4 regions of the Luteibacter sp. KNZ12-1A genome follow, and region 2 is predicted to be linked to each of the others. Evidence: predicted binding sites of a transcription regulator. Region 2 holds the regulator's gene; each other region holds the start of a gene.
What was found. The regulator sigma-54, encoded in region 2, starts transcription at its own class of promoters, with help from an activator protein. The targets are predictions, from matches to a motif close to TGGCACGNGCNTTGC.

Region 1 (5,450 bases), on a different contig from region 2:
CAGGCGGGAAGCATGCATTTCCGCGACCTGCTCCCAGGTCAGAAAGCACGAGCGGTCGCAATCGGCCCCGTTGTAGGGCATGCGTTGCCCCGGTGCCATGTCCATCCAGGAGCCCACCAGTGCCTGCACCGCGGGGTAGTTATAAGCCCGCAACAGGGGATAGACGCGCGTGTAGAAGCTTTCCAACCCGTCGTCGAAGGTCAGCAGGACGGCGTTGGCGGGCAGCGGAGCACCGCCATGGCTGGCTTGCACGACCTGGTCGAGACTGACGACGTGGTAACCGTTGGCCTTGAGCCAGTCGAAGTGGGCGACGAGATGGTCGGTGCTGGTGGCGTCCGGATCGCGATCGGCGGTCAGGCCGACGTCGTCGCGGACGTCATGGTAGGCGAGCACGATGAGGCGCGGCTGCACGGATGCGGCCGGCTGCGCGAACGCAGGAAGCGCGAGCCCGAGCAGGGCAAGCAGGATCAACAGCGGGCGCATCGTACTCATTCTCCCCAGTGCATCGTCAGGTCGAGGACGACGCGGTGTTCGCGACGGCCGTCGTAAGGTTGGTTGTGCCAGCCGATGCCCCAGCCGAAATGCACGCCGGGGCCGGTCTGGATCGTCTGGCCATAACGTACGGTGGCCATCCAGTCGGTGGCGAAACCTTGTTCGGCGTACTGGCCCACGGCCACGTCGATGCGCTGGGTCACGCTTCGCTCGTAGAACTGGCCGAGCAGGTTTTCCAGCCGGCCGGTGACCGCATAGCTGTGATCGCGGCGCGGATTGAAGTAGGGACGGTCGGTTCGCGTGTTCATCGAGCCGCCGAGTTCCAGGCCGCCATCGAGGGTGAGGTTCGGCGCCGTGTGCAGGCGCTGCGTCAGCGTGGCGAGCCAGCCGCTGCGTTTGTTGCCGTCGCTGAAATCGTCGCGCGACAGGCCGAGCCGGGCCTGGGTGAGTTCGCTGGCACGCCAGGTCACGGCGGTATCCAGCGTCTTCGCCGAGATGCCGTAGTACTGCGCACGCAGCGGGGTATCTTCGCCGGCGGTGCTGAAATCGGCGGCCCACGACCAATGATCGCTCAGCGACCAGTCGAAGCCGGCTTCGATCGCCGTCTTGTCCACGTAGCTGTCGGTCGCGGGCAGCGCCTGCACGTACGCTTCGAGGCGACGGGCGTAGCCACGGATGCCGAAGCCCACGCGACTGCGCCGCACGTCGCCCTCGGGCAGGTCCGCGGTCGAATAGCGGCCGAGCGCGATCACGCGCCAGTGATCGTCGATGAGCGGGCTGGCGATGGTCGCCTGGGTGGTGCCGTCGCGATCGCCGAAGTCGGGGCTGGAGCCCTTGCCCTGTTCGGTGCCCAGGTCGAACTGCCACCCGCGTTCGCGATCCCATGAGCGCAGCGCGCGCTCGACGCGGCCGTTGCGATCGGCCAGGGTCTGCGCGAGGGCGAGGTTCTCGTCCACGCCCTCGTAGTCGTTCAGCGCCCGGCTTGCGTCGGCCTCGCCGATATACGCACCGACATCGCGGCGGTCGAGCGTGGCGGCGATGTTGAAATCGTCCTGTGCGCGGCGGGGCCAGCCACGGGCGAGTTCCACCATGCCCAGTTCGCGGCGGATCTGCGAATTGGCCGGGGCTTCGCGGCTGAGCGGTTCCAGCCGGGCATACGCTTCCGCCGGCATGTTCACGTACTCGCGCAATGTCGCGGCGTTGAGGTCGGCGTCGACCTTGCGCGCATTCTGGATCGGCAGGCGGATGCCGGGCACGCGCTCCCACGCCGGTTCCTTCGCGGCCAGGTCGTCGATCGTCCTGAACGCCTTCGCCGTCTCGCCCGCCTCGAGGTAGGCGTACATCAGGCCGATCCGCGGTTCGCTTTCGTTGGCGCCGTAGGGGCCGGGGTCCTTCGCGATGCTCGCTTCGTAGAGGGTGGCGGCTTCGGCCGGCCGGCGCTTCACCAGCAGGGCGTCGGCCGCGGCGCGTTGGACGTAAGGAGGCAACTCGACGCCTTGCTTGCGCAAGGCGTCGTAACGCGAGACGGCCTCGTCGGCGAGGCCGGCGCGATCCAGCGCGACGAGCAGGTCGAGTTCCGCGCGTTGGCGCAAGCCGGCGGGCAGCGCCGGGTCGTCGGCCAGGCGGCGTGCGTCGGCGACCGCGCGATCGGCTTCGGCGTAGGGATGGGTGGGATCGGCGGGTTCGCCGTCGGCCCAGCGTATTTCCTGGGCGACGTGGTCGGCGTCGCGGCGGTGCGTCGCGGCGGCATCCGGGGCCGGCCGCAGTTTTTCCGCCAATTCCTTGGCGCGCGTCGTTGCGCCCAATTCCGTCAATAACGTGACGTTGAGCGCCTGCGCCTCACCATCGGCGGGCCAGCGGTCGAGGATCGCCTGGCAGAGGGCGAGGGCGTCCACGCGGTGGCCCGCATCCCGCTCCTGGTGCAGCCTGGCCATCAGCGCATCGCGCTCCGCGGGCTTGTCGGCGGCCACGGCCAACGGTCCGTGCAGTGCCAGCAGCAATGCCAGGCACAGTCGTCCCCTTGCCACACGCCTGTTGCGCGGAGCTGTCATCGAATTCCGTCCCATCCTGTAAACATGATCCCTAACGGCCGTTCCGGATGGTCATTACCGGCACGGGGTGAAAAGAAGAACGGTATTTTCGCTGCAAGCACCATGCCGAGGGTAGCCGGCACCGCGAAAAGGCATGCCGGCCATCGCGGCTAGGCCGAAAGGCATAGCCTCGACGCAAACTCCATCATCGTCTGTCGACGTGGCGTGTGCGCCCGCGGCGCGCTCAGGTCCGGGCGGACTCGATGGGCAGCAGCAGGGTCGCCGCCAAGCCATGCGCCGTATTGCCCAGCACGACATCACCGCCGTGGCCGCGCACGATGCTGCGCGCGGTGGGCAGGCCGAGGCCGACGCCGCCGGTGTTCCGGTTTCGCGAGCTCTCGCCGCGGAAGAAGGGACGGAACACGGTCTCCTGAAGCGGCTCGGGAATGCCCGGCCCGTTGTCGAGGATGCGCAGTCGCACGTGCTCGATGTCCGTGTCGAGTTCGACGTGGGTCTGGCCGCCATAGCGCATGGCGTTCCCCAGCAGGTTCGCGATGGCTCGCTTCAGCGCGATCGGGCGACCTTCATAGATCAACCGGGCAGGGCCGGCGTAGGTCACCTCGCCACCTTCGTCGCGGCCGTCGTCGATCACGGTCTGGACCAGCTCGGCGAGGTCGAAACGGGTGGGAGCCTCTTCCTCGCCGTCGCCCCGGAAGAAGGCGAGGGCGGCGTCGATCATGGAGCGCATTTCGTCCACGTCGGCGAACAGCTTGCGCTGTTGCTCGGGCTCGTCGATGTATTCGCCGCGCAGGCGGATACGCGTGAGCGGCGCGCGCAGGTCGTGGGAGATCGCCGCCAGCATATCCGTGCGGTCGCGGACGAACCGCTGGATGCGCCCCTGCATCTCGTTGAAGGCCCGCATGGCCACTCGCAGCTCCATCGGACCCTCGGGACGTATCGGCGGCGCCTTCACGTCGGCGCCGAAACGTTCGGCGGCCGCGGCGAGCCGACGCATGGGCCGGGAGAGGTGGCGGCTGGCCACCGCGGCCACGACCACGCTGGAGAACATCACGAACAGCCCGATCACCAGGTAGCGCGTGTAAGGGTGGACGCCCCAGATGCGCGTGGCGGTGTCGAAAGTCAGCCAGCTGCCGTCGTCCATTTGCACGGCGAGCATGTAGTGGGTCTGTCCGGAGCGCCCCTCGGGATCGTCGTCATGCGGGTCGAAGGCTTCCATTCGCCGGTGCCCGAGTATCTCCACCAGTGGCTCCTTGAACGATGTCGCATCCTGGTCCGAAGCCGGCATCGGCACCTGGTCACGCGATGCGTACCAGTGCACGCCGTATTCCTCGTGATCCGAGATCGCGGCGGCCATGCGTGGCCGGTCGGCCACGGGAGTGGCGTCCACGGCCTTCAACATGATGCCCATCTGCTTCAAGAGTCCGCTCCGGACGATATCCGGTCGGGCCCAGACGCTGGCGAAGGCGATGACGGCGACATTGAGCAGCGCCACCATGAGGATGGCGAAGACGATGTTCACCATCAGCCAGCCGGCGAGCGTGTTCAAGCGCCAGTTGAAGACGCTCATGTGCTCTCCACCGGCACGGCGAACATGTAGCCGGCGTTGCGGATGGTGCGGATCAATTCCGGTGCCGCGCTGTCATAGCCGAGTTTGCGGCGCAGGCGGCTCACCTGCACGTCGATGCTGCGATCGAAGGCTTCGTGGCGGTTGCCGCGTGCCAGGTCGATCAGTTGCTCGCGCGTGAGCACGCGCTGCGGATGCTCGACGAAGGCCAGCAGGAGATCGAATTCACCGCCGGACAACGGGACGAGGGTGCCGTCGCCCGCGCGAAGCTCGCGACGCGCGACGTCGAGTTGCCAGCCGGCGAAGCGCACGGCCACGCGCGTGCCCGTGGCCGGGCCCGGCAACGCGGCGTCCGCGCGACGCAGGATGGCGCGCACGCGCGCCAGCAATTCGCGCGGATCGAACGGCTTCGCCAGGTAATCGTCGGCGCCGACTTCCAGGCCGACGATGCGCTCGGAGGTGGCGCTGGTGGCGGTCACCATGATGATCGGCAGCGATGACTTCGCGCGCACGCGCCGGCATAGCGACAGGCCGTCCTCGCCGGGGAGCATGAGGTCCAGCGTCATCAGGTCGTACGTGCCACGGGCCAGTCGTTCGTCCATGGCCACGCCGGACGAGGCCACGTCCACTTCGAAGCCATTGCGTTCGAGGAAGCGCCGGAGAAGGGCACCGATTTCCTCGTCGTCGTCCACTACCAGGATGCGTCTCAAGCCCGTCGGTCTCGTTGCGAAAATACCGTCGTTATAGCCGCTGGAGTGCGCCAAGTCATTTATTTCACGGTCGAAACAATATGTCGCCACCGCAGGAAAACAGACAAATCGAAGCAAACGTCCATGGGCACGCTTGTCACACCTCTTCCCATCAGGTGCCACGATGCGTCTGCCCGTCCTCGTTCGTTCCCGCCTGCGCGGCCGTCCACGCGACCCTTCCATCGAGGCGATCGCGATCGCCTCGCGCCTCGAGCCCGATCCCACGCTCCGCGACGATTGGTTCCACCATGATCCCATCCACGAACTTCGCGGCCTGACCGCGGAACGCGCCATCGCTTCGGGCAAGGCCGGCGAACTGGTGCGGTTGTTGCGCTCCATCGAAGCGGGGAGGCGCGGACGATGACGCGTCGCTTCTTCTCCGTGGCGATGGGTGGCTTGCTTGCCGTGCCGGCCGTCGCACTGGCCGCCGAGGATGCCGGTTCCTCGTGGGCGCTCGGTGCGGGTTTCGGCGTGGTGCGCCGGCCGTACAAGGGCATGGATAACGACACCGTGGCGTTCCCTTTCATTCGTTATGAAAGCCAACGGCTCAACATCCTCGGCACCGGCGCCGACTTCAAGTTCGCCCCGGTCGGC
Region 2 (5,450 bases):
CGGGTCCCAGTGGGGGTTGGGCAGGCAGCGCGCATCGAAGACGAAATCGGCATCGGAAGGGAGTCCGCGCCGGTAGGCGAAGGACTCGAACAGTAGCGTCGTGCCGTCGGAGGCGGCGGCGTAGCCGGTGGCGAACAGGCGGCGCAGCTGGTGCACGTTCAGGTCGCTGGAGTCGATGACCTTCTCCGCGATCGAGACCAGCGGGCGAAGCAGCTTTCGTTCCTGGGCGATGGAATCGGCCAGCGACAGCTTCTCGGCCGCCAGGGGATGGCGGCGGCGCGTCTCGGAGTACCGCTTGATGAGGACATCGTCACGGCTGTCGAGGAAGATCAGGTGCACGTGCACGCCGGCGGAAGACAGCTCCGACAGCACGTGCGGCATGCGCGAGAGGTCGACACGGCGGTTACGCACGTCCACGCCCACGGCGATGCGCTTGCGCGGCCCGTGCTCACCCTGGCTGACGGCGGCGACCAGCTGCGGGATCAGTTCCGCCGGCATGTTGTCGACGCAATAGAACTCGAGGTCTTCCAGCGCACGCAGGGCGACGGTCTTGCCGCCACCGGACATGCCGGTAAGCACCACGAGGTGGATGGCATCGGGATCGACGATAGGGCTCATGACTTCGTCGCTCACGGCGGTCACCACGGGGAGAAGCGGCGCATCTGGTGCGCCTGGCGGTCGATGAAGGTCTGCGCCGGGTCGATGCCCTTGGCCTTCAGCACATGGTTGCGCACCGCGGCCTCGACCAGCACCGCCAGGTTGCGGCCCGGCGCGACGGGAATGGTGATCTTGGGCACGTCGACATCGAGCACGTTGCGCCGGCTGACATCGCCGGTGAGACGGGTCATGGCGTCGGTGTCCTCGCCTTCGCGCAGCGGCTTGAGGTGGACGACCAGGCGCAGGTACTTGGACGGTTTCACCGCGGTGTGGCCGAACATCTCCCGGATGTTCAACACGCCCAGGCCGCGCACCTCCAGGAGGTCCTGCAGCAACTCGGGGCAGGCGCCGTCGATGACGTCGGGGGCGATGAGGGTGAATTCGGTGGCATCGTCGGCGACCAGGCGATGGCCTCGGCTGATCAGTTCCAGGGCCAGTTCGCTCTTGCCCGAGGCGGGCTCGCCGGTGATCAGCACGCCGATGGAGAAAACTTCCAGGAACACGCCGTGCAGGGTGACCCGTGGCGCCAGGGTACGGGCCAGGTGGTATTGCAGGTAGGTGAGCAGTTCATGGCCGCGCTTGGTGCTCTGCCACAGCGGCGTGTCCGTTTCCTCGGCCACCTCGCGCAGGTCGGCGGGGATGGACTGTTCCTTGGTGACGATCAGGGCGGCGGGCTGGTAGGCGGCGATCTTGTGGATGACTTCCCAGCGCTGGCGCGAATCGAGCCCATCGAGGAAGTTGAGTTCCTCGGTACCGATGATCTGCACCTTGTTGGGGTAGATCACATTGAGGTAGCCGACCAGCGAGGGACGCCGGCTCTGCTTGGCGTTGGGCTCGAGCACGCGTGATTCCCCACGCATGCCGGCGGCCCAGCGCAAGGCCATGCGCTCGTGTACCCCGTCGAAGAGTTGTCTGGCGGTAAGCCGGTCCACGCTTTGGGTCCCTTGAAGAGAAAAGCCGGCACGCGGGCGGCCGGCTTGCTCGTATATTGTGCCACAAGGGTTGGGAGCGGCCGGCCGTGAGGGGGCTTGTTGTGCCCTTGAAGGTGGGAAGCGGCCTGGGCCGCGATGGGGCTTGCGGCAAGGCTGTTCGCGCGCCAGCGCGCTTTCCCACCCGCCAGCGCGCTTCCCACCCGGGGAATCGGACCTCAGCTGCTGGCGACGCGTCCGTCACGAACCTCGTGATTGTGGTGGTCTTTCAGTTTTTCCTTGTGCTTCTTCAGCTGGTCGGCCAGCTTGGCGATCATCGCGTCGATCGCCGTGTACATGGTGTCGTTCTTGTTGTCGTCTTCGAGGCGGGCAATACCGTCGGCGTGCAGGCGCGTACCCGCGCAATGCAGGGTGCCGCCGGCCTTGTGCTCGTTCTTGTCGACGGAAAGGACCACGTCGAGGGCTTTGATGTTGTCGAAAAGGCGTTCGAAGCGGCCGACTTGCTGTTCCACGCGCTCACGCAGGGCGGGGGTGATATGGATGTGCTGGCCGCTGATCTGGATTTGCATTGACGCCTCCTTCTTGCTGAGGGTGTCGCCTTGTGGCGACGAGATCGGAACGGCGAGGTGCCGTTCCTCTAGCCTTGAACCTATGGGACCGTAGACCTCCGATGGGGTTCCGTTCGCGTCAACTGGCGCGGACGCGTTCGCTGGAACTCGGGATGCGCATGGCTTCGCGGTACTTGGCCACCGTACGTCGTGCCACCTGAATACCGCGTCGATGCAGTTCCTCCGCCAGTGCCTGGTCGGACAGGGGCCGACGCGCGTCCTCGGCCATGATGAGCTTGCGCAGCATGGCCTGGATCGCGGTGGCGGACGCGGTGCCACCGTCCTCGGTGGCCACGCCGCTGGAGAAGAAATGTTTCAATTCGAAGGTGCCACGCGGCGTATGCATGTATTTGCGCGTGGTCACCCGGGAGATCGTGGACTCGTGCATGCCCACTTCCTCGGCCACTTCGCGCAACACCAGCGGGTGCATGGCCTCGGGGCCGTAGTCGAGGAACGCGCTTTGCCGACGGACGATCACATCGGCCACCTTCTGCAAGGTCTCGGCCCTGGACTGCAGGCTCTTGAGCAGCCAGCGTGCCTCCTGCAGCTGCCCCTTCATCCAGGTGGCGTCGTCGCCTCGGGCCCGCGCGATGAGGTTGCAATAGTGCTGGTTGAGGCCCAGCCGGGGCTGGGAGTCGGGATTGAGGCTGACCTGCCAGCGCCCGTTCTCGCGTCGGGCGTAGACGTCGGGTGCCACGTATTCGACGGGCGTGGCATCCAGCGCGGCGCCGGGACGGGGGTCGAGGCTGCGTATGAGGCTCGCCGCGGCGGCCACGTGGGCCTCGGGTGCCTTGAGCCGGCGGGCGATCTTGGCGGTGTCGTTGCGCGCCAGCAGTTCCAGTTCCTCGTTCACGATGCGGATCGCGAGTTCGCGATGCGGGGTGTCGAGCGAGAACTGGGAAAGCTGGCAGAACAGGCAGTCGCGCAGGTCGAGGCTGGCGATACCCGTGGGGTCGAAACGTTGCACGCGCTGGCGAACGGCCTCGATCTCCCCGGCGGTCGCATGCAACTCGGCGGGCAAGGCGGCTTCCACCGCTTCCACGCCGTCATGCAGGTAACCGTCCTCATCGAGCGCGTGGATGATCGCGGTGGCGATGGCGTGGTCGCGGGGCGAGAACTGCGACAGGTTGAGCTGCCACTCCAGGTGTTGCTGGAGGCTTTCCGGCGCGGCGTTCTGCGGCTCGAAACCATCCTCGTCGAGACCGCCGCTGCGGGAAGATGCACCGGCGTAGTCGCCGGCCTCGCCGTGGAACCGGTCATCGTCCCATTCCGGCGCGAGTTCCTCCGACGGCGTGACGGTGGATTCCTCATCCTCCTTCGACGCCTTGACCGGGATGTCTTCTCGCGAGGGGAATTCCGGAGCCTCATAGCCGTCTTCCGCGGCCGGCTCCGTTTCGGACTCGGCGTCTTCCGCGAACTCGAGCAAGGGGTTGCTTTCCGCGATCTGGCGGAGTTCGGCCTCGAGCTCAAGCTGTGACAGTTGCAGAAGGCGGATGGCCTGCTGCAACTGCGGCGTCAGCGTGAGCTGCTGATGGAGGCGAAACTGGAGTCCGGGTTTCATGCCTGCGACGCTTGGGGTTCCCGATCCATCGTAACCCCTTACGGGCCCCGCAAACCAGCGTCGCGCGGAGACGGCTTCGCGAAAGGAAAACGGGCGCCGTCAGATTCGGAATTCACGGCCCAGATACACTTCCCGTACCTTTTCATCGGCGAGGATGTGCTGAGGCGTGCCGCGGGAAAGTACCTCTCCGTCGTTCAGGATGTACGCGCGGTCACAGATGCCGAGGGTCTCGCGCACATTGTGATCGGTGATCAGCACGCCGATCCCGCGCTCCTTCAGGTGGCGGACGATGCGCTGGATCTCGCCCACCGAGATGGGATCGACGCCCGCGAACGGTTCGTCGAGCAGCATGTAGCGGGGACGCGCGGCGAGGGCGCGGGCGATCTCCACGCGGCGGCGTTCGCCGCCGGACAGGCTGATGCCTTTTTGCTCGGCGATATGCGAGATCTTCAACTCGTCCAGCAGGCTCTCCAACTCGTCCTCGCGCTGCTTCTGGGTCATGCCTTCACGCAATTCCAGCACGGCCAGGATGTTGTCCGACACGCTGAGTCGCCGGAACACCGAGGCCTCCTGCGGGAGATAGCCGATACCCAGCTTGGCGCGGGCATGCATCGGCAGTCCGGTGATGTCTTGCTGATCGAGCTTGATGGAGCCGGCGTCGGCCTGGATGAGGCCCACCACCATGTAGAAGCAGGTGGTCTTGCCGGCGCCGTTGGGGCCGAGCAGGCCGACCACCTCGCCTTCACGGATGGAAAAGGCGAAATCGCGAACCACCTGGCGCGCGCGGAAGCGCTTCTGCAGGCCTTGGGCTGAAAGCATCGGGTCAGGGCTTCTTCGTGTCGGGTGCCGGCGTCGCGGGCGTCGCCGGGGCGGCGGCCGGCTTGTTCTTCGGCTGGAAGGTCATGTGCACGGGGGCGGCGCCATTGCTCTCGCCGGTCATCGTGCTGTCCTTGGTGTTGTAGGTGAGCTTGTCGCCTTCGGCGCTGCCCTTGGCCGGCTGCTTGACCTTGGCATTGCCCGTGAGGACGGCGAAGTCCTGGTCGACCTTGTAGTCGATGTTCAGCGCCTGGCCGTCCATCGGTTCGTTCTGCTCGTCGAGCTGGTGAATGGTGGCCGGCTTGCCGTCGACCACCACGCGGGTGATGTTGTTGTCGGCATCCAGGTAGCCGGTGGCCTTGTCGCCGGTGATCTTCAGCGTGCCCTGGGTGAGGATCACGTTGGTGGTCCAGATCACCTTGCCGGCCGGTTGCTGCGAACCGTCGAACGACTTCGAATGGACGTCGACCGGCTCGTTGCGGTCGGATTGCTTCGCCACGACGGGCAGGCTGGCCACGAGTGCCATGCCGAGCACCGCGAACAGGGCGGCCTTAGCGCTTGCGCGGCAGGTACGTGCTATGGACTGCATCGAGGAGCTCCAGGTGCTTGGTGTCGAGATTGGCGCGCATGCCAACGCCATCCATTGTAGAGCTTCCCTGCACGATCCGCGCCGCCTCGGCCGTCTCCAGGCGGTTCTCCTTGGGCCACGCGGTGACTTCGGAGGTGTCGATGCTGGCGGCCTGGGTGGTGCCGAAGGCCGGCCGCTCCATGTGGACCTTGCCTTGCAGCTTGAGCAGGCTGCCGTCCTTGTTCACCCACCCGTACTGGGAGTGGCCCTTCCACGGCGGGATGTCGGCCTCCTTGGTCGAGGGAAGGACG
Region 3 (5,450 bases), on a different contig from region 2:
CAGCACGTAGTCGCGCGTCTCCGGCCTGCGCCAGTTCATGGCGAGGCTCCACAACGTGCGCCAGTATATGAAGGTGACCGCGAGGATCGCGCCGGCCTGGATCGCCACGTTGAACAGGTCCGAACGGGCACCGAGCCAACGTTCGGCGATAAGCAGGTGACCGGTGCTGGAGATGGGCAGGAATTCGGTGATCCCCTCGACGATGCCGAGGAGGATGGCGCTGATCAGGTCGTTCACGTCGGGGACTTTCCGATGGGGGACGGCCCCATAGCTTAGCCGCAGGTCACCCCGCCCCGTCACGCGATGCCATGCGACCGCCTGATCGCAGGAACTTCCGATGCGTGCCCCTCTGGCGCGAACCCGCGCCGACGAAGCGGGTGGCTATGCTTTCAGGCTGAAGTCCAGCGTCTCGGTCAGGTCACCAGGTGCCGGCCCACCGGCGGCGACCATCGCGTCGTCACGCATCTTCAGGCCGGGCAGGGTTTCCAGCTTGAACCGTCGCGTGATGAAGCGGGCGATGGAACCGGTGTCGTAGACCGTGTGTTCCACGTGTCCGCGCTTCGCGTAGGGCGATATCACCAGCGCGGGAATGCGCGTGCCCGGGCCCCAGCGATCTCCCTTGGGTGGCGCGACGTGGTCCCACCAGCCGCCGTTCTCGTCGAAGGTGACGATGACCAGCATGTTCTTCCATTGCGCGCTCTTGCGCAGGTGGTGGATCACGTTGGCGATGTGACGGTCGCCCGCTTCCACGTCGGAGTAACCCGCGTGCATGTTGAGGTTGCCTTGCGGCTTGTAGAACGTCACCGCCGGTAGCTTGCCCGCGTCCACGTCGGCAAGGAAGCGGTTGGTCGCGGATGTCTCGCCCAAGCCGCCGTCACGCAGGTGCCGCTTGCGCGCCTCGCTGCCAGGAGCGAGGGAAACGAAGTAATTCAACGGCTGGTGATGGGCCTGGAAGTTCGGCGTCTGCGGGAAAGCGCCATCCGTTCCATCGCCCTTGCCATCGAGCGCGGCCTGGAAGCCACCCGCGTACCACGCCCAGTCGACACCCTTGTCCGACAGCAGGTCGCCGATGTGCCTGTGCGTTTGCGGCGGCAGCGTATTCGCACTGGTCGCATCGGTCAGCAGGGGATTCTTGCGGTCCACGTTGAAGCCGGGCGAGTAGGGCGGACCCATGGTGTTCACGGCCCAGAAATCCGGCGTCAGCGAATTGTGGTGTGCGAACTTCGGTTTGCCCTGCATGGCGCTGGCCGGCGAATCCTCGGCCATCTTCAGGCGGTGATCCTTGGGGTCGCCACTTTCGGTCACCGCGATGTTGAACTGTGCGGGACTCTTGTCGGCATCGGGATAGAAAGGCGGCTGCGCGGCCACGAGGTACTGGTGGTTGAGGAATGAGCCGCCGAACGCGCCCATGAAGAAGTTGTCGCAGAGGGTGAACTGCTCGGCGAGGCGCCAGAGGCGCAGGTGCACGGGCGTGCTGGCGTAGTAGCCCATGGTGAGCGCGCCGTTGTCGCCCCAGGCCACGAAGCCGTCGTTCCTGCCGCCGTTGATCTGCAGCTGGTTGTTGTAGAAGGCATGCACGAGGTCGCGCGTGACCAGGCCATGCGGCAGCGGCGTGCCGTCGCCCGTATGCAAGGCCCAGGGTGCATTGGGCAAGCCGGCGATATCTTTCTCGACGATCTTGTAGCTCTTGTGATCGACGACCTGTTCATGGGGCACCATGCCACCCCAGATCGGCGGAAGCGTCTTGAAGACGGTTCCGTCGCGATCGCGTTGGATGTACCGCTCCTGGGGCACCGCGCTCAGTGGTTGCTGCAAGCCCGGGAAGTCGCCGAACAGGTTGTTGAAACTGCGGTTCTCCGCATAGATCACCACGACGGTCTGGATGTGCTTGTCGAGGAGGGCATCCAGGTCCTTTCCACCGGGCCGTGCCGTGGGAGTCCTGCCGTCGGCGACGGCCTCCTGCAGCCCACCCAGCGCAAGCAACGCGCCCGTGGTGGCCATGCCCCCGAGCAGGCGGCGTCGCCCGGTGTCGAGGGTGTCGTCATCGTGTTCGTTCGTCATGCCATTACCCGAAATGAAGATGCGCCGCCGCCTGGGGATGGGAAGCAGCGTGGTGGGAAGCGGCCCAGGCCGCGACGCAGGGTAAACGATGAGGCCGGTCGTCGCGAAAAACGCTGAAAGGCGGCCAGAACGGTGCATTGGGACAGTAGACGCACCAATATGGTGCATTTGCACACGAGGCGTTGACCCGTTCTATGATGCCGAGGCTTGCCCCAGGCCGGTCCGTCGATGGCGGAAACGCTGGCATAGCGATTGCTAAATGCACTCCGCCCCATACCCATTCGAGGTTTGTATGTCCGCCGCTTCCAAAGTGCTGAACCTGATCCAGGACGAGGAAATCGAGTTCGTCGACCTGCGCTTCGCCGACATCCTCGGCAAGCACCACCATGTCACGTTCCCTGCCCATGCCATCGACGAGGGCACCTTCGAAGACGGCAAGATGTTCGACGGTTCGTCGATCGCCGGCTGGAAGGGCATCAACGAATCGGACATGGTCCTCATGCCGGACCCGGAAACGGCGCACCTCGACCCGTTCAGCGCCCACAAGCAGCTGATCATGCATTGCGACGTGCTCGAGCCGAGCACCATGCAGGCCTACGGCCGCGATCCGCGTTCCATCGCCAAGCGCGCCGAAGCCTTCCTGAAGTCCACCGGCATCGCCGACACGGCGTTCTTCGGCCCGGAGCCCGAGTTCTTCATCTTCGACTCGGTGCGCTGGCAGAACGACATGGGCCGCGTGTTCTACGAGATCGGCTCGGAAGAAGCCGCCTGGTCCTCGCGCTACAAGTACGACGGCACCAATACCGGCCATCGCCCGGGCGTGAAGGGCGGCTATTTCCCGGTCAGCCCCGTGGACAGCCTGGGTGACCTGCGCGCCGACATGTGCAAGGTGCTGGAGTCGCTGGGCCAGGTGGTCGAAGTGCATCACCACGAAGTGGCCAACGCCGGCCAGTGCGAGATCGGTACCCGCTTCAACACCCTGGTGAAGAAGGCCGACGAACTGATGACGATGAAGTACGTCATCAAGAACGTCGCCCACCAGGCCGGCAAGACCGTCACCTTCATGCCGAAGCCGATCGTCGGCGACAACGGCTCGGGCATGCACGTGCACCAGTCGCTGTCGAAGAACGGCGAGAACCTGTTCGCGGGCGACCTCTACGGTGGCCTCTCGCAGACGGCGCTGTGGTATATCGGCGGCATCTTCAAGCATGCCAAGGCGATCAATGCCTTCGCCAACTCCACCACGAACAGTTACAAGCGCCTGGTCCCGGGCTTCGAGGCGCCGGTGATGCTGGCCTACTCGGCACGCAACCGCTCGGCTTCCTGCCGTATTCCGTACGTGTCGAGCCCGAAGGGGCGTCGTATCGAGATCCGTTTCCCGGATCCGATGCAGTCGGGTTACCTGACCTTCACCGTGCTGATGATGGCTGGCCTCGACGGCATCCTGAACAAGATCGACCCGGGCGCGCCGGCCGACAAGGATCTCTACGACCTGCCGCCGGAAGAAGAGAAGAAGATCCCGCAGGTCTGCGCCAGCCTCGACGAGGCGCTCGTCGCCCTCGACAAGGATCGCGACTTCCTGAAGGCCGGTGGCGTGTTCACCGACGACTTCATCGATGGCTACATCGCGCTGAAGATGCAGGAAGTGACGCGCTATCGCGCGAGCACGCACCCGCTCGAGTTCCAGATGTACTACGCGATCTGATCCTGCGATCGATATCGCGTTGATCGATCGTCAAGCGCTCCCGTCTCGCGGGAGCGCTTGAATCGATCGATTCGGATACCGTCGAGCGTCCGCGGGCCTGTGATGGGCCGCGAGGCATGAGACGACGCTCATGACCACCAGGACCAGCGCCGCCAGTTCCAACGCCGTTGGCAAGCGCCACTCCCAGAGAAAGCCGTAGATCAAGGCGAAGATGGTCTCGAAGAGGATCATCTGGCCGACGAGTGTCAGCGGCAGCAGGCGGCTCATCCGGTTCCACAACGCATTGCCCGTCATGGAGGCGAGGACGGCGACGCCGACCGAGACCATGCCGAAGCGCATCCAGTCGCCACGGCTGTGACCTGTCGTTTCAAGGACGAGCGCGAGCGGAACCAGGACGATGCTTTGTGCGCCGGTGACGATCCCGGTGAGCAGGTTCCAATCGTGCGCCGAAACATGTTCGAGGCGAACCAGGCAGCGCGCATTGCCTATCGCATACGCGGTCCATGACGCCAACGCGCCGATGGCACAAGCCAGTCCGATCATCTGTCGGCCGATCGAGCCGGCAGATGGCCCGGCCAGTGTCTGCCAACCGATGCAGACGGCCCCCATCGCGCATAGCAGCAGGGATGGCAGGAGCTTCGTGAGGGGCACGGCACCCTCGTCGCGGCTGCCTATGACCGTGACCGCCACCGGCAGGAAACCGATCACGAGTGACGTCATGGCGATGCCGCCGACCTGCACGGCGGCCGATAGCAGGATGTAGTAGAGCGTGTTGCCCGCGAAGGCGAGCCATATGAGGCTCAGCCATTGGCGCCGGCCGATCAAGGCGGTCAGCGAGCGCCATCGCGGTGCGATGAGTGTCGCCGCGATCAGTCCGTAGCAGAGGTATCGGCCGATGCTCAGTTGCAGCGGCCCGAACTCGCGCACCAGTTCGGGAGCGAGGAACACTAGTCCCCACAACGCGCCCGCTCCCATGCCGCAAGCGATGCCGGTCAACGTGTCCCCCCGGCTTGCGGGCATGCGGGCAGGCGAAATCGGCGTCGTCGTCATGCGAGAATCATACCCTCGCCTGTCGATCCTGATGTGGTGTCGACGATGATCACCGCATCGTGGAAGTCCTTCCCTTGAACAAGATCGCCGCATTCGCATTCTTCGCGCTGGTCGCGGGTTCCTTCGCCGCGCACGTCTCGGCCGGAACCATCCCCGTGTATGGCTATAAGGTGGTGCATACCTATCCGCACGACCCGCAAGCCTTCACCGAAGGGCTGTTCTATGAAGACGGCTATCTTTACGAAAGCACCGGCGAGCGTGGCATGTCCACCGTCCGCAAGGTGAAGCCGGCGACGGGCGAGGTGGTGCAGCGGCTGGACACGCCGCCGGGCTATTTCGGCGAGGGCATCGTCGCCACGGGCACGAAGCTGGTACAGCTGACCTGGCAGGAGGGCGTCGCCTTCGTCTACGACAAGGCCAGCTTCCGGCTGGTGGGGGGCTTCCGCTATTCCGGCGAAGGCTGGGCGTTCACCCGCGACGCGGCGCACATCTACATGAGCGACGGCACGCCCACCATTCGTGTCCTCGACCCGGCCAACTTCGATCGCACCGGGTCCATCGATGTGACCGCGGACGGCGTTCCGGTGCGGAACATCAACGAGCTGGAATGGGTGAAGGGCGAGATCTACGCCAA
Region 4 (5,450 bases), on a different contig from region 2:
GAACCTGAGCTTGTTCAACTACCTCAAATAAGAAACGCGTCAATCCCGTTGCAATGCATGGGAGGCGGCCGCAAGGCCGCCTTTTTTTCTTGCAACGAGGCCTAAACCCGGGGCCGGACGTGCCGATAAGGAACCCTGACAGCGGCCGGCGAGGCGTCATTGGCGGGTGCTGATCAAGAAAGTGGTTGACAGGTAGAAAAAGTTCTCAAGTTTCTTCCCGGCGTGCCGTAAACCTCTCTGAGGCGGAAGGCTTCCCTAACGGAACCCCGCCGGACTACGCCGCACAACCTCCGGCATTTCGGTTCCGCTTACAAAGGATCAATCCCATGGCTCTGACCATCAACACCAACATCATGTCGCTGAATGCTCAGCGTAACCTGAGCACCTCGCAGACGAAGCTGTCGTCGGCCATCGAGCGCCTGTCTTCCGGTATGCGCATCAACAGCGCGAAGGACGACGCCGCCGGCCTCGCCATCTCCACCCGCTTCACCACGCAGATCAACGGCCTGAACCGCGCCGTGCAGAACGCCAACGACGGCATCTCGCTGTCGCAGACGACCGAATCGGCGCTGGATGAAGTCACGAACAACCTGCAGCGCATCCGCGAACTGGCCGTCCAGTCGACCAACGCCTCCAACTCGGACAGCGACCGCGCCGCGCTCGACGCCGAAGTCCAGCAGCGCCTGGCGGAAGTCACGCGTATCGCCACGCAGACCAACTTCAACGGCATGAAGGTCCTCGACGGTTCGGCCAACTCGCTCAGCTTCCAGGTCGGTGCCAACGTCGGTGAAGTGATCACCGTCGGCCTGAACCAGGGCATGAAGGCCAACCAGGTCGGCCAGCTGGCCTCCGGTTCCGCCGCGCTGGCGTTCACGGCCACCGCCGCCTCGGGCGCCGTCACCACGGCCGGCCAGGCCCTGGCCACCGCCGACTTCTCGACCGTGCCTGCCAACTTCACCGTCAACGGCACCGCGGTCAGCCTGACCACGAACCTGACGGATGCCGCTGGCGTCGCCGCCGAAATCAACACGCAGCTGGGCGCTGGCGCCACGGCCACGGCTTCGGTCAACGCCACGACCGGCCGCATCGAGTTCACCAGCACGGCCACGGGCAACACCGCGACGGCTCCGGTCATCGGCGGCGCCAATGCGTCGATCTTCGGCACCACTTCTTCGACCGCTGGCGTCAGCGTCGGCGACAAGGTTCCGGTCACGCTCGCCGCCGGCGCCGTCACCCTGCAGGTCGGTGACAACGCCTCGTTCGACCTCGCCGGCACGTACAACTCGGCGCAGGACCTGGCCGACGCCATCAACGCCAAGTCGGGCCAGGGCATCAATGCCTACGTCGGTTCCGACGGCGCGGTGAAGTTCGCTTCGGCGAAGGCGATCACGGTGGGTGGCACGGCTCCGGCCGACGCTGGCCTGACCGCCGGTACGCTGGCGGTCTCCACGACCGACACCCTGGCCAACTCCTCGGTCAAGACGGTCGACGGCGCCAACCAGACGATCAACCGCATCGATGCGGCCCTGCAGTCGGTCTCTGACCTCCGTTCGGACCTCGGTGCGGTGCAGAACCGCTTCGAGTCGACGATCTCCAACCTGCAGAACATCTCGCAGAACCTGACCTCGTCGAAGTCCGCCATCACGGACGCCGACTTCGCCCAGGAAACGGCGAACATGTCCTCGGCCCAGATCCTGCAGCAGGCCGGCGTCTCGGTCCTCGCCCAGGCGAACCAGGCCCAGCAGATCGTCTCCAAGCTGCTCCAGTAACAGGCGTCACACCGCCAGCCCCGGCCAAGGCCGGGATTGGCAGGGTAATTGCTTAGTTGTCGGCGGTTGGCGCTCGAAAGGGAGCCAGCCGCCGACAAATTGGCGCCCAGGGCAGTGAGGCGTCCTCCAGGAGAGCTTCATGGCCACCAATCCCATCACCCTCGGTTCCAGTTCCATCGACGTCGCCAGCATCGTCACCAACCTGACGAACAACAAGCGCGCGGCGACGGACAGCTCCCTGGCTGCCCAGGTAAGCGCGAACACCACCCAGATTTCCGCGATCGGCAACTTCACCTCGTCGCTGACGAGCTTGCAGAACGCGATGAAGGCACTGACGGACGGTAGCGCGTTCACGACGCAGAAGACCTCCGTCGGTGACTCGACGATCCTTTCCGCCACCGCGGACGCGGATGCCCAGCCGAACACGTACAACATCGTCGTCGGCAAGCTGGCCACCTCGCAGAAAACCACCTCGACGGCCTTTGCCACCAGCAAGACCCAGGTGGGCACCGGCACGCTCACGATCGCCATCGGCGGAAAGTCGATGAGCCTGAACGTCGCATCCGGCGCGAATTCGCTTGAGAACATCCGCGATGCCATCAACAAGGCTTCGGACAATCCCGGCGTTACCGCCAGCATCGTCACGGGTACCGATGGCGCGCACCTCGTACTGACGTCCACCTCCACCGGCGCGGCCAACGCCTTCACGGTGAGTTCCAGCGGTGGTGACGGTAACCTGTCGCAGTTGAACTTCGATCCGTCGACGGATTCCGCGACGGTCAAGGCGCAGGACGCGGAGTTCACGATCGATGGTCTTCCTGCCACGAGCCCGTCGAACACCGTGGCCACCGCCATCGATGGCGTCACCCTCGCCTTGTCCAAGACGGGTACCAGCACTGTCACCATCGCCAACGACCCCACCGCGGTGTCCACGGCCATCACCTCCTTCGTCGCGGCCTACAACGCCTTCGTTTCCACCTACCAGACGCTGACCAAGTACGACGCGACCAATCAGCAGGTCGGCGCCCTCATCGGCGACGCCACGCTGAGTTCGATCAAGAGCCAGATCACCTCCCTGGTCGGCTCGCAGTCCACCGGCACCGGCGCCGGCCCGAAATCGCTCAGCGACCTCGGCGTGGCTTTCCAGATCGACGGCACGTTGAAGTTCGATTCGACCAAGCTGATCAAGGCGCTCGCGACCAATCCCAAGGAAACCCAGGGCCTGATCAGCGGCAGCGATGGCATCGCGCCCAGGCTGGACAAGCTGATCACCAGCTGGACCTCGTCCAGCGGCATCCTGACCCAGCGCACGGCCAACCTGAACAAGAAGGCCAAGGATCTCACCCAGCAGCAAACGGACTTCAACGTCACGATGAAGGCCTATTCCGACCGCCTGACCAAGCAGTACACGGCGCTCGACACGATGATGACCAAGCTCAGCAACACCAGCAGCTTCCTCCAGCAGCAGTTCGACGCGTTGACCACCAGCAAGAGCTGACGGCTTCTCCAGGAAAAGACTCATGGCACTCGGATATTCCCAGGGCGCAGGCGCCTACAAGCAGGTCCGTACGCAAGGCGGCATCGAAACCGCCGACCCGCACGGCCTTATCACCATGCTGATGGACGGTGCGCTGGAGAAGATCCGCTTCGCCCTCGGACACATGGTGACCGGGAATGTGGCCGGCAAAGGCGAGGCCATCTCGAAGGCCATCGAAATCGTCGGCGCGTTGCAGTCGGCCCTGAACCACGAGGTGAAGTCGCCGCTGGTGGGGCAACTGGATAGCCTGTACGACTACATGAGCCGCCGCCTCTTGCACGCCAACCTGCACGACGATGCGGACGCCCTGGACGAGGTGACTCGCCTGCTCGGGCAGATCCGCGAGAGCTGGATCGCGATTCCCGTCGAGGCCCGTCAACCCGCCGGAGTGGGCGCGTGACCGGCGTCGTCTGGTGCGACCTCGACCGCGCCCTTGGCCTGACCGAGGCCATGCATGCCGCGGCCAGCGAAGGACGTTGGGACGAGCTGGCGGAACTGGAGGCCGAGCGCGAGCCCGTCCTCAGGGGCGGCAGCATGCGTCCCGCGCCGGAAACCCTGGAGTCGTTGAAGTCCATCATGTTGCTCGACGGCCTCATCAAGGATCTCGTCTCCGTGGCCCGCGACGAGGTTTCCGTCGCGTGGGACGCTTCCCGCCGGGTACGCCGGGCCGTGGCCGCGTATAGTTCCTTCTGAGCGTTGATCTTCGGCAGGGGGTGGGGCGGATGAGCGGCGAAGACTGGCAGGCATTCTCCGATCGCGTCGCCTGGGACGCGGCGTTCCACGCCACTTGCGATGCCGTCGAGCGGCCGGACGCCGCCGCGCTGTCCCTCATCAACGACCGCAACGCCAGCGTCCTGGTCGCGGTGTCGGCGCTCATGGATCGCCGCAGCGATCCCGTCGAGGACGACAGCCCGCTTTCCCAGGAAGTGGCCCGGCTCGACGCCAAGCTCAATGTCCTGATGGAGATCGTGAACCGGCTCCTGCTTCCCCAGTCGGGCTTGCCGCCACGCATGCCGCTGCGTTTCAACGCGGCCGGTGCCGTACTGCCCTTGCACGGTTTGCCACCCGTAGGCCAGCCTGTCCTGCTCAAGATCCATTTCGACGTATGTCGCGCGCTGCCTCTGGAACTACCCGGCGTACGCTTGGCCGGCCCGCAGGACGGCAAGGGATTCATCGGTTTCGAGGGCTTGTCCGAAGCCGTGCGGGATGGCCTGGAGCGGCTGGTTTTCCGCCAGCACCGGCGGCAGATCGCCGAAGCACGGGCCCAGGCCCGCCCTGCGGAAGGCGCCGCGGACGCGATGTGACCTTTTACGTCACGTGACGTCCAAACGTCGCGTGGCGTCCCGCGTCACATTCGTGACGCCTGTCGTCACGATTGACACCAGGCGCCCTCCCGCTCGTCCGGCAGTGATCGAAAGGGATTCCGCGTACATCCGGAAGGGTCGCGGTAGCACATGCATTTCAGCCGTCGTGCGCCGGATTTCCGACGTTGGCACGCTCTTTGATTGATACCTTGCAACGAGGTCGACGGAATTCCATCGCGGAACCGTTTCCAGACCTTCGACCACACGTCATGCGAGGTACTCCAGGTGAAGTCTTCCAATTTTCTCGTTGTCGAATCCGACACCGCCCGCGCCGACAGCATCGTTTCCGCGCTGGCCTTCCTCGGCTACCGTCCGGTGCTGGCCAAGCAGATGCAGTTGGCCGAAGCATCGGAAAACTGGCGCGGTGCCTATGTGGGCATGGTGGACGACGAGAACGAACTGGAAGGCTACCTTTCCTTGCTCGGGCGTGGCGGCCGCCAACTGCCGCTGCTGGTCGCGGCGGATTCCCCGCTGGCCACTTCGCTGATCGCCGATGACGTGCGCAGCCAGCATGTGGAACTGGTGGACATGCCGCTGCGTTACGAGCGCCTGTCCGAAGCCTTGCGCGCCCTGCAGTCGCGCATGGAACCGATGCCGTCCAGCCGCCGCTTCGTCGGCCAGTCCGGTCCGATGCAGCGCGTGAACGCGCTGATTCGCCAGGTCGCTCCATTCGATTCCAGCGTGCTGGTGCTGGGTGAGTCCGGCAGCGGCAAGGAGCTGGTCGCCCGCACCATCCACGATTGTTCGCCGCGCCGCGACAAGCCCTTCGTCGCCATCAAC

Region 1: a site for sigma-54 is predicted at 2,637-2,651, ahead of pgaA (poly-beta-1,6 N-acetyl-D-glucosamine export porin PgaA). Genes of this name have one in related genera too.
Region 3: a site for sigma-54 is predicted at 2,303-2,317, ahead of glnA (type I glutamate--ammonia ligase). Genes of this name have one in related genera too.
Region 4: a site for sigma-54 is predicted at 1,807-1,821, ahead of fliD (flagellar filament capping protein FliD). Genes of this name have one in related genera too.

The regions. Positions count from the first base shown of each region.
Region 1 covers NZ_JBPGXU010000017.1:32,645-38,094, forward strand. The annotation lists gene pgaB (poly-beta-1,6-N-acetyl-D-glucosamine N-deacetylase PgaB) at 1-492, opposite strand, end outside; gene pgaA (poly-beta-1,6 N-acetyl-D-glucosamine export porin PgaA) at 489-2,543, opposite strand; gene ACR9ZJ_RS06005 (ATP-binding protein) at 2,767-4,110, opposite strand; gene ACR9ZJ_RS06010 (response regulator) at 4,107-4,817, opposite strand; gene ACR9ZJ_RS06015 (hypothetical protein) at 4,981-5,220, shown strand; gene ACR9ZJ_RS06020 (MipA/OmpV family protein) at 5,217-5,450, shown strand, end outside.
Region 2 covers NZ_JBPGXU010000069.1:11,706-17,155, forward strand. The annotation lists gene rapZ (RNase adapter RapZ) at 1-618, opposite strand, end outside; gene hprK (HPr(Ser) kinase/phosphatase) at 639-1,589, opposite strand; gene hpf (ribosome hibernation-promoting factor, HPF/YfiA family) at 1,805-2,155, opposite strand; gene ACR9ZJ_RS13640 (RNA polymerase factor sigma-54) at 2,274-3,755, opposite strand; gene lptB (LPS export ABC transporter ATP-binding protein) at 3,855-4,574, opposite strand; gene lptA (lipopolysaccharide transport periplasmic protein LptA) at 4,579-5,160, opposite strand; gene lptC (LPS export ABC transporter periplasmic protein LptC) at 5,123-5,450, opposite strand, start outside.
Region 3 covers NZ_JBPGXU010000012.1:30,382-35,831, reverse strand. The annotation lists gene ACR9ZJ_RS04785 (undecaprenyl-diphosphate phosphatase) at 1-237, opposite strand, end outside; gene acpA (acid phosphatase) at 382-2,061, opposite strand; gene glnA (type I glutamate--ammonia ligase) at 2,354-3,766, shown strand; gene ACR9ZJ_RS04770 (DMT family transporter) at 3,797-4,816, opposite strand; gene ACR9ZJ_RS04765 (glutaminyl-peptide cyclotransferase) at 4,891-5,450, shown strand, end outside.
Region 4 covers NZ_JBPGXU010000007.1:34,345-39,794, reverse strand. The annotation lists gene flgL (flagellar hook-associated protein FlgL) at 1-31, shown strand, start outside; gene ACR9ZJ_RS03160 (flagellin N-terminal helical domain-containing protein) at 327-1,769, shown strand; gene fliD (flagellar filament capping protein FliD) at 1,909-3,267, shown strand; gene fliS (flagellar export chaperone FliS) at 3,290-3,706, shown strand; gene fliT (flagellar protein FliT) at 3,703-3,999, shown strand; gene ACR9ZJ_RS03140 (PilZ domain-containing protein) at 4,029-4,610, shown strand; gene ACR9ZJ_RS03135 (sigma-54 dependent transcriptional regulator) at 4,896-5,450, shown strand, end outside.